DNA from 3 places in the Leclercia sp. AS011 genome. Region 1 is predicted to be linked to each of the others. Evidence: predicted binding sites of a transcription regulator. Region 1 holds the regulator's gene; each other region holds the start of a gene.
The links. The regulator PurR, encoded in region 1, represses purine synthesis genes. The targets are predictions, from matches to a motif close to CANGCAAACGTTTGCNTG.
Positions count from the first base shown of each region.

Region 2: the regulator PurR is predicted to act here: its motif matches at 3,308-3,325, upstream of purL (phosphoribosylformylglycinamidine synthase).
Region 3: the regulator PurR is predicted to act here: its motif matches at 2,575-2,592, upstream of purT (formate-dependent phosphoribosylglycinamide formyltransferase).

Region 1 covers NZ_JBBCMA010000001.1:1,495,750-1,500,423, forward strand. The annotation lists gene sodB (superoxide dismutase [Fe]) at 40-621, shown strand; gene WFO70_RS06990 (MFS transporter) at 657-1,823, opposite strand; gene cydH (cytochrome bd-I oxidase subunit CydH) at 1,988-2,077, opposite strand; gene purR (HTH-type transcriptional repressor PurR) at 2,373-3,398, shown strand; gene punR (DNA-binding transcriptional activator PunR) at 3,395-4,327, opposite strand; gene punC (purine nucleoside transporter PunC) at 4,443-4,674, shown strand, end outside.
Region 2 covers NZ_JBBCMA010000001.1:29,273-33,946, reverse strand. The annotation lists gene purL (phosphoribosylformylglycinamidine synthase) at 1-3,221, opposite strand, end outside; gene mltF (membrane-bound lytic murein transglycosylase MltF) at 3,490-4,674, shown strand, end outside.
Region 3 covers NZ_JBBCMA010000001.1:657,799-662,472, reverse strand. The annotation lists gene ptrB (oligopeptidase B) at 1-1,295, opposite strand, end outside; gene WFO70_RS03085 (tellurite resistance TerB family protein) at 1,386-2,036, opposite strand; gene yebF (protein YebF) at 2,124-2,477, opposite strand; gene purT (formate-dependent phosphoribosylglycinamide formyltransferase) at 2,626-3,804, shown strand; gene WFO70_RS03070 (bifunctional 4-hydroxy-2-oxoglutarate aldolase/2-dehydro-3-deoxy-phosphogluconate aldolase) at 3,908-4,549, opposite strand; gene edd (phosphogluconate dehydratase) at 4,589-4,674, opposite strand, start outside.

The DNA.
Region 1 (4,674 bases):
AGGGCTATTGAATGGATCACTATAATAAGGAGAGAAGCAATGTCGTTTGAATTACCTGCATTACCGTATGCAAAAGACGCCCTGGCCCCGCACATCTCGGCGGAGACCCTGGAGTACCACTACGGCAAACACCACCAGACCTATGTTACCAACCTGAACAACCTGATCGCCGGCACCGCCTTCGAAGGGAAATCCCTCGAAGAGATCGTGCGCACATCTGAAGGCGGCGTGTTTAACAATGCCGCTCAGGTGTGGAACCACACCTTCTACTGGCACTGCCTGGCCCCGAATGCAGGCGGCGAACCGACGGGTGAGCTGGCTGCGGCCATCACTGCCGCGTTCGGCAGCTTTGCGGAGTTTAAAGCGAAGTTTACCGATGCCGCAGTGAAGAACTTTGGCGCTGGCTGGACCTGGCTGGTAAAAGAGGCGGACGGCACACTGGCTATCGTTTCTACCTCTAATGCGGGAACGCCGTTAACCACCCGCGCGATCCCACTGCTGACCGTCGACGTCTGGGAACATGCGTATTACATCGATTACCGTAATGCGCGCCCGAATTACCTTGAGCACTTCTGGGCGCTGGTAAACTGGGAATTTGTGGCGAAGAACTTCGCCGCATAATGAAAACGCCGAAGGAATTTCCTTCGGCGTTATTTTTATTCGGTGGCGCAAACCGGCGCAGGCTGTTTTCGCCCGGAGGCAAAGACCAGAATAAGCCCCAGCGCCGCGATAATGGCGCCCATCACCGGTACAAAGCTGTAACCCATCCCGCTGGAAATCACTGCCCCACCGGCCGCCGCCCCCAGCGCATTCCCCAGGTTAAAGGCACCGATATTCACCGACGACGATAACCCCGGCGCATCGCTGGCCACGCGCATCACGCGCATCTGCAACGGCGGAACTACCGCGAAGGTCGCCATGCCCCACACCACCATCGCCACGGCCGCCCCCACTTCATTACGCGCCAGCCACGGAATAGCCAGCATAATGACGATCAGCAGCAGTAAAAAGCCTTTCAGGGTGCCGCTCACGGATTTGTCCGCCAGCTTGCCGCCCAGATAGTTGCCGATGGAAAAACCGACGCCAATCAGCACCAGCATGGCGGTGATAAAGGCCGGTGTCGCCTGGTTGATATCATGTAACACCGGGGCAATGTAGGTATAGAGGGTGAACATCGCGCCAGCGCCGAGAACCGTGGTCAACAGGGCAGAGAGCACCTGCGGACGCAGCAGCACCGCCAGCTCTTTGCGTACCTCCGGCTTTTCACCCGCCCCACCAGCCGGCAGGGAGAAGAACAGCGCAATCATCGACACCACGCCCAACAGTGCGGTGGCCAGGAAGGACATTCGCCAGCCAATTACTTCGCCCATCCAGGTTGCAGCCGGCACGCCGCCGATATTGGCGATGGTCAGGCCCATAAACATGGTGGCGACGGCGCTGGCCTGCTTGTGCTTCGGCACCACGCTGGCCGCCACTACCGACCCGAGGCCAAAGAAGGCGCCGTGGTTCAGGCTGGTCAGGATACGCGACAGCATCAGGGTGGTGTAATCCGGCGACAGCGCCGAGAGGACATTACCGACGGTAAAGATCGCCATCAGGAAGATCAGCGCATTGCGGCGTCCGCGATGGGACAGCAGCAGGGTCATCAGCGGCGCACCCACCATCACGCCGATGGCGTAGGCGCTGATCAGCATCCCTGCAGCGGGAATAGAGACATCCACGCCCCGGGCGATAACCGGCAACAGGCCCATCGGGGAAAATTCGGTCGTGCCGATACCAAAGGCACCAATGGCCAGGGCCAGCAGCGGAAAATTGATTCTCATACTTCAACTCCAGACACCGTGTCGTGAGGCGACACAGAACAATGAAGGCGAAAGCATGACATCAATCGCAAAAAATGAGAAGTTAACAATTTAGCAAAAGATTTTTGCAGGGTGCGTAACAATCAGCGGAAGGAACGAGGGAGAGCTGACCTCTCCCGCATCAATCAGTGCAGTGCCGCAGTCAGACCGCTGGCAACAATCAGGCTCAGAACAATAATAGTGGTAATCAACGAAAACTTAAGATCGGTACTCATCAATTTTTCTCCTTTTAATCACCCTACGAAGAGTGAGCTTGCTCATTTTTACACAGTTCAGGGTAAAAATCTTGCTGGATTTAGATTGATATCGGTTTTTGCTCTTCCCCTTTTGCCCAAGATAAGACAAAATTCCACGCTAAATTTATTAGCGTACCGGCCATTGACCCCCTCCTGACGTCCTGTGTCGTTTTCCCGGCGTACCGCAATTCAAATTGCGCAATTAGGGCGAGTGAAGGCAAACGTTTACCTTTTGGTTTTTCAGGAGCTTAGATATGGTCTGGAGTGACATCTGATGGCAACAATTAAAGACGTGGCGAAACGCGCAAACGTTTCCACTACAACCGTATCACATGTTATTAACAAAACCCGCTTTGTGGCGGAAGAGACCCGCAACAACGTCTGGGCGGCCATAAAAGAGCTGCACTACTCTCCCAGCGCCGTGGCCCGCAGTCTGAAGGTTAATCACACCAAATCTATCGGCCTGCTGGCGACCAGCAGCGAAGCGCCCTATTTTGCGGAAATTATTGAAGCGGTAGAGAAGAACTGCTTCCAGAAGGGCTACACCCTGATCCTCGGCAACGCCTGGAACAGCCTCGAAAAACAGCGGGCCTATCTGTCGATGATGGCGCAAAAGCGCGTCGACGGTCTGCTGGTGATGTGTTCCGAATACCCGGAACCCCTGCTGACGATGCTGGAAGAGTATCGCAATATTCCAATGGTGGTGATGGACTGGGGCGAAGCCAAAGCGGACTTTACCGACTCGGTGATCGATAACGCCTTTGAAGGCGGCTATATGGCCGGTCGCTATCTGATCGAACGCGGCCACCGTGAAATCGGCGTGATCCCGGGAGCGCTGGAGCGCAACACCGGCGCCGGACGCCTTGCAGGCTTTATGAAGGCGATGGAAGAAGCATTAATCACGGTGCCGGAAAACTGGATCGTGCAGGGCGACTTTGAGCCGGAGTCCGGCTACCGCGCGATGCAGCAGATCCTCTCCCAGAGCCCGCGCCCGACCGCCATCTTCTGCGGCGGGGATATTATGGCGATGGGTGCACTCTGTGCCGCCGACGAGATGGGCCTGCGCGTTCCGCAGGACGTGTCGCTGATCGGGTATGATAACGTGCGCAACGCCCGCTTCTTTACCCCGGCGCTGACCACCATCCACCAGCCGAAAGATTCGCTGGGGGAGACCGCCTTCAACATGCTGCTGGACCGTATCGTCAATAAGCGCGAGGAGTCTCAGTCCATTGAGGTCCATCCACGCCTGATTGAACGCCGCTCCGTTGCGGATGGTCCGTTCCGCGACTACCGCCGTTAATCCTCTCCGGGAGTCAGCCCCTCTGGCTCCCGCAGCCACTCCCTGTTCATCGTTTCACTGTCGCCAAGATAATCCAGCAGCCAGGCCAGAGCCGGTGACATATCGTTTTGTTGCCAGGTCAGGCAGCACGCCGCATCCGGGAAAGGGTTTTCCAGCGACAGCGCCACCCATTTGCCGCTGTCGATCCACGGACGGGCAAAGTGCACCGGCACCATTCCCACGCACAGTCCGGCCGAGAGGCAGGTGGCTGAGGATTCCCAGTCCGGGGTCACGATCCGCCGCTGGTTGTCCAGCAGCCAGGTGATGCGTTTGGGCAGCGAGCGGGAGGTATCTTCGCGCACCAGCGAGGGCCAGTTGCGCAGGGTATCATCGCTAAGCGGCCCTTCCATGGCGGCCAGCGGGTGATGGTTGGCGACCACGCAGCTCCAGCTCAGCGTCCCCATATCGCGAAACGCATAGCGTCCCCCGACCGGGATCGCCTGGGTGGCACCGATCGCCATCTCCACCCTGCCGTCCGCCAGCGCGTCCCAGACGCCGTTAAAGACCTCCTGGGACACCCGCAGTTCGACGTCGGAAAAGTGGCGGTAAAAATCGACAATCATCTGCCGGGTGCGCTCGGGGCGGACGATATTATCCACCGCGATGGAGATATGGCTGCGCCAGCCGTTGGCGATCTGCTGGCACTGCTCGCGGGTGATCTGCATTTTTTTGATAACAGACCGTCCCTCTTTAAGGAACCACGCCCCGGCGGGGGTCAACTCCACGTCGCGATGACGCCGCTCAAACAGCGGCACCGCCAGCCACTCCTCCAGCTGACGCACGGTGTAGCTGATGGCGGAGGGAACGCGATGCAGCTCCTGGGCTGCCCCGCTGAAGCTGCCGTTACGCGCCACGGCATCCACCACTTCAAGAGAATATTCTGACCACATTTTCTGCCTGCAAATTTTTTGAATGCAACCGCCAAATATTAGCGTTTCACAAGCGGGTTTGCACTCCCTACACTCACCGGCTACCCCTACCTGCGCCCAAACGGAGAATAGAACAATGACACCCGGGAAAGGATTTTTAGTCTGGCTCGGCGGCTTAAGCGTGCTGGGCTTCCTCGCCACCGATATGTACCTGCCTGCTTTTTCGATCATGCAGGAGGATCTGCAAACCCCGGCGGCGGCCATCAGCGCCAGCCTGAGCCTGTTCCTGGCGGGTTTTGCCTTTGCCCAGCTGCTGTGGGGCCCGATGTCCGACCGCTTTGGCCGTAAGCCGGTGCTGCTGGCCGGTT
Region 2 (4,674 bases), 1.5 Mb from region 1:
TCGCTCATGTGGACGTCGATGGCATCGAAGCCCGCACGGTGGAAGGCAGCCGCCATCTCAACGTGGGAGTTGACGCCCTGCTCGCGCAGAACGGCCACTTTTGGACGGGCACTCTTCGCAATGTATGGCGCAGCGATGTCTTCGTTGATGTCGAACGACAGCTTCACGTTCAGGCCCGGATCGTTGTCGTTGGCTTTTGCCTCGTGCTCCTGATCGGCGCACGCCGGGTTATCGCGCAGACGCTGCATCTGCCAGGTGGTTTCCGCCCACCACATGCGCAGCGTGGAGCGGCTTTCGGCAAAGACGGCCTGACCGTTGGCTTCAATAACAAAGCGATCCCCGGTCACCGCTTTACCCAGGTAGTGCACGCAGTCGCCCAGACCGTGCTGGGCCAGCAGCGCTTCCACCGCTTCGCGATCCGCTGCACGCACCTGAATAACGGCACCCAGCTCTTCGTTGAACAGCGCCGCCAGACGATCGTCGCCCAGGCTGGCAATGTTGGCTTCCACGCCGCAGTGGCCGGTGAAGGCCATCTCGGCCAGAGTGACCAGCAGACCGCCGTCGGAACGGTCGTGGTAGGCCAGCAGTTTGCGTTGAGCCACCAGCGCCTGGATGGCGTCATAGAAGCCCTTCAGCTGCGCCACGTCGCGCACGTCAGCGGCCTTATCACCCAGCTGGCGATAAACCTGCGCCAGCGCGGTGGCACCCAGCGCGTTATGACCTTTACCCAGGTCGATCAGCAGCAGGGCGTTATCTTCGGTAGAAAGCTGCGGCGTGATGGTATGACGCACATCTTCCACACGGGCGAAGGCGGTGATCACCAGCGACAGCGGCGAAGTCATCTCGCGCTGCTCGCTGCCTTCCTGCCAGCGGGTTTTCATCGACATGGAGTCTTTGCCCACCGGAATGGTCAGGCCCAGCGCCGGACAGAGCTCTTCACCTACCGCTTTTACGGCTTCGTACAGGCCAGCATCTTCGCCCGGGTGACCGGCTGCGGCCATCCAGTTAGCGGAGAGCTTGATGCGTTTGATGTCGCCAATCTGGGTGGCGGCGATGTTGGTCAGCGCCTCCCCCACTGCCAGACGGGCAGAGGCGGCAAAGTCCAGCAGGGCAACCGGAGAACGTTCGCCCAGCGCCATCGCTTCACCGTAGTAGCTGTCGAGGCTGGCGGTGGTCACCGCGCAGTTGGCTACCGGTACCTGCCACGGGCCAACCATCTGATCGCGGGCAACCATACCGGTCACGGTGCGGTCACCGATGGTCACCAGGAAGGTCTTTTCCGCCACGGCCGGCAGATGCAGCACCCGGTTTACCGCCTCGGCAACGGTCACACCCTGCAAATCAAGCGCTTTGCCGCTGGCTTTGCGGGTCTGGACGTCGCGGGTCATCTTCGGCGTTTTGCCCAGCAGCACGTCCAGCGGCAGATCGATTGGCTGGTTGTCGAAGTGGGTATCGCTCAGGGAGAGGTGCATCTCTTCGGTGGCTTCACCGATTACCGCATACGGCGCGCGCTCGCGGCGGCACAGCTCGTCGAACAGCGGCAACTGGTCCGGGGCAACGGCCAGCACGTAGCGCTCCTGGGATTCGTTACACCAGATCTCCAGCGGGCTCATGCCCGGCTCATCGCTCAGGATGTCGCGCAGGTTGAAGCGTCCGCCGCGGTTGCCATCGCTGACCAGCTCCGGCATGGCGTTCGACAGACCGCCCGCGCCCACGTCGTGAATAAACAGGATCGGGTTGGCATCGCCCAGCTGCCAGCAGCGGTCGATCACTTCCTGGCAACGGCGCTCCATCTCCGGGTTGTCGCGCTGTACGGAGGCGAAATCGAGATCCGCATCGGACTGACCGGAGGCCATCGAAGAGGCCGCCCCGCCGCCCAGGCCGATGTTCATCGCCGGACCGCCGAGGACGATCAGTTTCGCGCCGACGACGATCTCGCCTTTCTGCACGTGATCGGCACGAATGTTGCCGATCCCACCCGCCAGCATGATTGGTTTGTGGTAGCCGCGCAGCTCTTCGCCGTTGTGGCTCTCCACTTTCTCTTCGTAGGTACGGAAGTAACCGTTCAGGGCCGGACGACCAAATTCGTTGTTAAATGCCGCGCCGCCCAGCGGGCCGTCGGTCATGATGTCCAGGGCGGTAACAATACGCTCTGGCTTGCCGAAATCTTCTTCCCACGGCTGCTCGAAGCCCGGGATACGCAGGTTGGAGACGGAGAAGCCCACCAGACCCGCTTTGGGTTTAGCCCCACGACCGGTTGCCCCTTCGTCACGGATTTCGCCGCCGGAGCCGGTCGCCGCACCCGGCCACGGGGAGATGGCCGTCGGGTGGTTGTGGGTTTCGACTTTCATCAGGATATGCGCAGGCTCCTGGTGGAAGTCATAGCGCCCTGCTTCGCGATCGGCGAAGAAGCGGCCCACCTCGGAACCTTCCATCACCGCGGCGTTGTCTTTATAGGCAGACAGCACGTGGTCAGGGGTTTTCTCCATGGTGTTTTTGATCATTTTGAACAGCGACTTCGGCTGTTGCTCGCCGTCGATAATCCAGTCGGCGTTAAAGATTTTGTGGCGGCAGTGCTCGGAGTTGGCCTGGGCGAACATATAGAGTTCGATGTCGTTCGGGTTGCGGTTCAGCTTAACGAACGCGTCCTGCAGGTAGTCGATTTCATCGTCGGCCAGCGCCAGGCCCAGACGCAGGTTGGCGTCAATCAGCGCCTGACGGCCTTCACCCAGCAGATCCACGCTCTGTACCGGCGCAGGCTGGTGGTGGGAGAAGAGCTGCTGCGCATCATCCAGAGAGGCAAACACGCTCTCCATCATGCGGTCGTGCAGTTCGGCTGCCACAAGGGCCCACTGGGCGTCGGTCAGGGTGGAGGCTTCAACGTAATACGCCACGCCGCGCTCCAGACGGTCAATCTGGTTCAGACCACAGTTACGGGCGATGTCGGTTGCTTTAGAAGACCAGGGGGAGATGGTGCCCGGACGAGGCGTAACCAGCAGAAGTTTACCGTTCGGGGTATGGCTGCTCAGGCTTGGGCCGTACTTCAGCAGGCGCTCAAGCCGGACTAAATCCTCTGCCGTTAAGGGAGCATTCAGGTCAGCAAAATGGACATACTCAGCGTAAATATTGCTTACCGGAAGGTCGGCTGCCTGAAAACGTGCCAGCAGTTTGTTGATACGGAAGGCAGACAGTGCAGGCGAACCACGCAGAATTTCCATCATAAGTCTCTCGTCTTCGAAGCGCCGGAGGCGCTTACAGTGTGCGCAAGGGGGGAAAACGGGCGCCATTATAGTGGATCCTGCGCGCCGACGAAACCGTTTGCGTCGTAATAAAATCGATGTCGCCATTTAACCATTGGTGTTGCCTTTCCCGCTAATAAGTTGCCAAGTGGCGTTACTTTGCGCAAAATGCCGCGAAATCTTTGGTAATACCTGTTTTTACTGTGGCGACTATAAACCAGAATAATACACAGCTCATAGAATCAACTTATTGAAAAAATTAAAGATTAATTATCTGTTCATCGGCATAGTGACGTTGCTGCTGGCAGTGGCCCTCTGGCCCTCAATCCCCTGGTTCGGCAAAGCCGAAAACCGTATCGCCGCTATCCAGGCGCGGGGGGAGCTGCGCGTCAGTACCCTCTCCTCGCCGTTAACTTACAGCGCGATCAACGACAAAGTGACTGGACTGGACTACGAACTGGCGCAGCACTTTGCCGACTACCTGGGCGTAAAGCTCAAAATCACCGTACGCCAGAACATCAGCCAGTTGTTCGACGATCTGGATAATGGCGATGCCGATATGCTGGCCGCCGGTCTGGTCTATAACAGCGAGCGCAGCAAGAACTATCAGCCAGGCCCCACCTACTACTCCGTGTCGCAGCAGCTGGTCTACCGCGTCGGCAGCCTGCGCCCGCGCACCCTTGCCAACCTCAGCGCTGAGCAGCTCACCGTCGCCCCGGGGCATGTGGTGATTGACGACCTGCGGGCGCTGAAAGAAAAGAAGTACCCTAACCTCAACTGGACGGTGGATGAGAAACTGGGCACCACGGCGCTGCTGGAGCAGGTCACCGACGGCAAATTGCCCTACACCATCGCTGACTCGGTTGCTATCAGCCTGTTCCAGCGTGTCCACCCGGAGCTGGCGGTGGCGCTGGACGTCACTGACGAACAGCCCGTCACCTGGTTCAGCCCCCTCGATGACGATCAGACGCTCTCTGCCGCCATGCTCGATTTCTTCAACGGGATGAATGAGGACGGCACCCTGGCGCGTCTGGAGGAGAAATACCTCGGCCACGGGGATGACTTCGACTATGTCGATACCCGCAGCTTCCTGCGCGCCGTGGATAACGTCCTGCCGGACCTGCAGCCGCTGTTTGAGAAGTACGCCCAGGAGATTGACTGGCGTCTGCTGGCCGCCATCTCGTATCAGGAGTCGCACTGGGACGCGCAGGCCACCTCCCCCACCGGCGTGCGCGGTCTGATGATGCTGACCAAAAATACCGCCCAGAGCCTGGGCCTGACCGACCGCACCGATGCCGAACAGAGCATCAGCGGTGGCGCACGTTATCTGCAGGATATGATGGCGAAGGTGCCGGAGACGGTGCCGGAAGAGGAGCGGATCTGGTTTGCACTGGCGGCCTACAACATGGGATACGCCCATATGATCGACGCCCGC
Region 3 (4,674 bases), 840 kb from region 1:
GACACCGGCACTTCGGTGCCGTCACGGGCCACAATCCAGACGTGCTCGCTGCGGTAAAGTTCAGCATCAAAGCCTTTGACCTCGGCCTGCTTCAGCACCTTGCGCTGTCCGGTGTCCATATCCAGCTCGAACAGGGTGTCCGGGGTGGTCATGGAGGAGTAGCCGTAGCGCAGGCGCGAGGTTTCCGGCTCCGGGTTATAGCCAATCCAGGTCACGTAGGCGGGATCGTCGAAGGCGATACCGATCACCTCCCGGGTTTTGCGGTTGATCTGCCGCAGGCTGGTCAGCCCGCGCTGGCGCTCTTCCACCACCAGCCAGTCGGTAAAGAGGGTAAAGCCCTCGAGCATCACCTGATCGCGGGGCGGGATCAGCACTTCCCATTTGCGCTCGTCACGCACTTTGGTTTTGTAGAGGCCAAAGTTTTTGCCCTCCCGGTTGGATCGCAAATAGAAGGTGTGCTGGAAGTGGTCGAGGCTGTATTCATGATCCTTACGGCGCGGCATAAAGCACAGCGGCTGCGCGTCCGGCAGTTCAGCGTCCAGCAGCAGCACCTCGGTAGTGGTGGCGCTGGCGAGAAAAATAATCACGTAGTGTTTCGAGGTGGTCTTATGCAGGCTGACGTAAAAGGTTTCGTCTTTCTCCTCATAGACCAGCTCGTCGCTGGTGGACGCGGTGCCTACCGTATGCCGCCAGACCTGAAAGGGGTGCAGCGTGGTGGCGTGCTTCTTGATGTAGTAGACCGTCTCTGAGTCATTGGCCCAGATAAAATCGGGGGAGACGCTATCGAGCATCTCGGGATACCAGTTCCCGGACTCGAGGTTACGAAAGCGTAAGCCATACTGGCGTCGGGAGAGGTAGTCTTCGGCCAGCGCCATAATGGCGTTATCCGGTGATACCGCCATGCCGCCCAGGGTATAAAACTCGCTGTGCGACGCCCGCTGGTTGGCATCCAGCAGCGTTTCCCACTCCTCCCACTCGGCGCAAAGCACCGACTGACGCTGATAGATAGCGTATTCGTTGCCGGGCTCATAAATGTGTCGGTAGCGATAGCCGTTGCGACTCCAGGGAGCCGAGACGTCACGCTGCGGGACGCGTTCCACCATTTCGTTAAGTAGTCGGTCCTGCAGCGCCTGCTGCGTCGACATGACCCGGCGGCCATAATCATTTTCATCGTGGAGGTAGTCCAGTACCTCCGGCTGTGAGCGGGTATCGTCGCGCAACCAGTAATAGTTGTCGATACGCGTGTCACCGTGCGCGGTGAGAGCGTGCGGTATGCGTTGGGCTTTAGGTGGCATGTCAGTATGATTCTTTTACGTTTAACACCCTATAAGGTTGGCAAAACATGCGCACGATGCAAGCGAAACGGGACACCCGGGAGTGAAAAGTTAGCCGGGGAGCGCCTGTTTTTGCTGGCGAATATCCTGCTCAATCCCCTCGCGGACCTCGGCCGGGATTTTCAGCGCATCGCCCAGCGCATTGAGATAGCTGCGCTCCATAAAGTGATCGACATCGATCGCCGCGCAGCTCAGGAAATAGAGTTCCAGCGCTTCCTCTTCATTTTTGATCCCCTGCGCCAGACGCTGCGGATCGAGCGGCTGTTCAATGGCCTGAGCCACCAGCGCCCTGCCCTGCTCCTCCACACCCGCTTCCCGCAGCTGCTGTTCGATGGCGGCGCGCTCCTGGTCGTCGATGTGGCCGTCGCTCTTCGCCGCAAAGACCAGCGCCAGGATCAGCCGTTCGCTACGCACATCCAGCGCCGAAGTCTGCTGACCAAACTGCGGTTCATCCTGATGGGCGCTGCGCACCTTGTCCTTGTACTTGTTCCACAGCACGGAACCGGCAATGGCACCGCCGCCCGCCAGCAGGGCGCCGGTGCCGTATTTCGCCAGCAGTTTACGCGAGGATTTATTCGCCACCAGCAGTCCGGCAAGACCGCCAAGCGCGCCGGGTGCCAGCATTTTGCTCAGCCCTTCACCCGAGGATGAGCCCGTTTTCTGCCCAAGCAGCGACTGCAGTTGATTCAACCAGTTTGACATGATTTCCCTCACTTAATGCTTAATGGATTCCAAAGCCTAAGCGAGGGGATGTCAGGAAATGTCTGCGGCGACAAAAGAAGCGAAAATTCACTTTTTGGCCGACAGATACTGCGCGCTGCCCGCTTTACAGTCCACTTTCACCTGATAGTGAATATCACTGCTTTTGCCGCGCACCGTCAGCGGGACGGTCCAGCGTTCTTTTTCACCCTTTACTTCTTTGGGATTGATCCACGCCACCGGGTCGGCCTGACCGAGGGTCTTTTGATCGTCGGCCCAGCGCACAATGCGGTTTTGCAGATAGTCCCGCTTCACGCTGGCGGCAATCCCCTCGGCATTCTGGCCTTCACAGGCTGGAAACTTCACGGTTTTTTCATCGGCGGCCTGCACCGTCAGGCTGGTACCCAGCAGCGCCAGCGCCATCACTACCCCTGTTTTGTTCATCACGATCTCCTGTATTGGCTCCCCAAAAGCATGGTCGAAAAATGTGACGATGCAAATAACCGCCTGTCAGTGCGGTGGATTTCCGCGAAGCAAGACAGACGCAAACGTTTTCGTTTATACTGCGCGCAACTTTTTCAGGGGGATTATTATGACTCGTTTAGGAACTGCGCTGCGCCCGGCAGCGACGCGCGTAATGTTGCTCGGCTCCGGTGAACTGGGCAAAGAGGTGGCCATCGAGTGCCAGCGTTTAGGGATTGAAGTCATTGCCGTTGATCGCTATGCCGATGCCCCGGCCATGCACGTTGCCCATCGCTCGCACGTGATTAATATGCTCGACGGCGATGCCCTGCGCGCGGTGATTGCCGCTGAAAAACCGCACTTCGTGGTGCCGGAGATCGAAGCCATCGCCACCGACACGCTGCTGGCACTGGAAGCCGAAGGCCAGCGCGTGGTGCCCTGCGCCCGTGCCGCAAAGCTGACCATGAACCGGGAAGGCATTCGCCGCCTGGCGGCGGAAGAGCTGGCTCTGCCGACCTCTAGCTACCGTTTTGCCGACAGCAAGGGCGATTTTTTGCAGGCAGTCGCCGGGATTGGCTACCCGTGCATCATTAAGCCGGTGATGAGTTCTTCCGGCAAAGGACAGAGCTTTGTGCGCAGTGCCGACCAGCTGGATCAGGCCTGGGAGTATGCCCAGCAGGGTGGCCGCGCCGGTGCCGGACGGGTGATCGTTGAGGGCGTGGTGCAGTTTGATTTTGAAATTACCCTGCTGACCGTCAGCGCCGTGGATGGCGTACACTTCTGCGATCCGATTGGTCACCGTCAGGAAGATGGCGACTACCGCGAGTCCTGGCAGCCGCAGCAGATGAGCGCCCTGGCGCGCGCACGCGCCGAAGAGATCGCCCGCAAAGTGGTGCTGGCGCTGGGCGGCCACGGTCTGTTTGGCGTTGAGCTGTTTGTTTGCGGCGACGAGGTGATCTTCAGCGAAGTCTCCCCGCGTCCGCACGATACCGGCATGGTGACGCTGATCTCTCAGGATCTCTCCGAGTTCGCCCTGCACGTTCGTGCCTTCCTCGGCCTGCCGGTGGGCGGAGTGCGTCAGTATGGCCCGGCGGCGTCGGCGGTGATCCTGCCCCAGCTGACCAGCCAGAACGTCACCTTTGATAATGTCGAAGCCGCGGTAGGCGCGGGCCTGCAGCTGCGTCTGTTCGGTAAACCTGAAATCGACGGTTCGCGTCGCTTAGGCGTGGCGCTGGCGACGGGTGATAACGTGGAAGCCGCAGTCGAGCGGGCGAAACAGGCCGCTGCCAGCGTGAAGGTCGCAGGATAAAAAAAACGGGCCTGATGGCCCGTTTTTTATGGCATTTGACGTATTTCGTAGGCCGGGTAAGGCGAAGCCGCCACCCGGCAAAAACGCGCACAATACCTGAAGCTTACTGCTGCGCGCCTTCGACCGCTTCGCGTGTCAGCTTAGTGATGCGATCCCAGTCGCCCGCTTCCAGCGCATCCGCCGGAACCAGCCAGGAACCACCGATGCACAGCACGCTTTTCAGCGCCAGGTAGTCACGGTAGTTCGCCGGGGAGATGCCGCCGGTCGGGCAGAAACGCACGTTGGCGAACGGGCCTGCGATAGCCTGCAGCGCTTTGGTGCCGCCGTTAGCTTCCGCCGGGAAGAATTTGAACTCTTTCAGACCGTAGTCCAGACCCAGCATCAGTTCAGACACGGTGCTGATACCCGGGATCAGAGGAATGGAGCCTTCAGTAGCGGCCTTCAGCAGCGGCTCGGTCAGACCCGGGCTGATGGCGAACTGCGCACCGGCTTCGGTGACTTCAGCCAGCTGCTGTGGGTTCAGCACGGTGCCCGCACCGATGATGGCTTCCGGCACCTCTTTGGCGATGGCGCGAATGGCATCCATTGCACAGGCGGTACGCAGGGTCACTTCCAGGACGCGAACGCCACCGGCAACCAGCGCTTTCGCCATCGGCACGGCGTGTTCCAGCTTATTAACCACGATCACCGGCACTACCGGGCCAGTTTTCAGGATTGCTTCTGCACTTGTCTTCCAGTTTTTCATCAGAGTTTTTCTCTCGCCAGATCGATAATTCTTGTCGTCTTAAAACGTAATACAGGTCGCGCCCTGCTCTGCGCCCGAGAGGTTCTCGCGCAGCGCACTGAACATTTCGCGCCCCGTCCCCACGC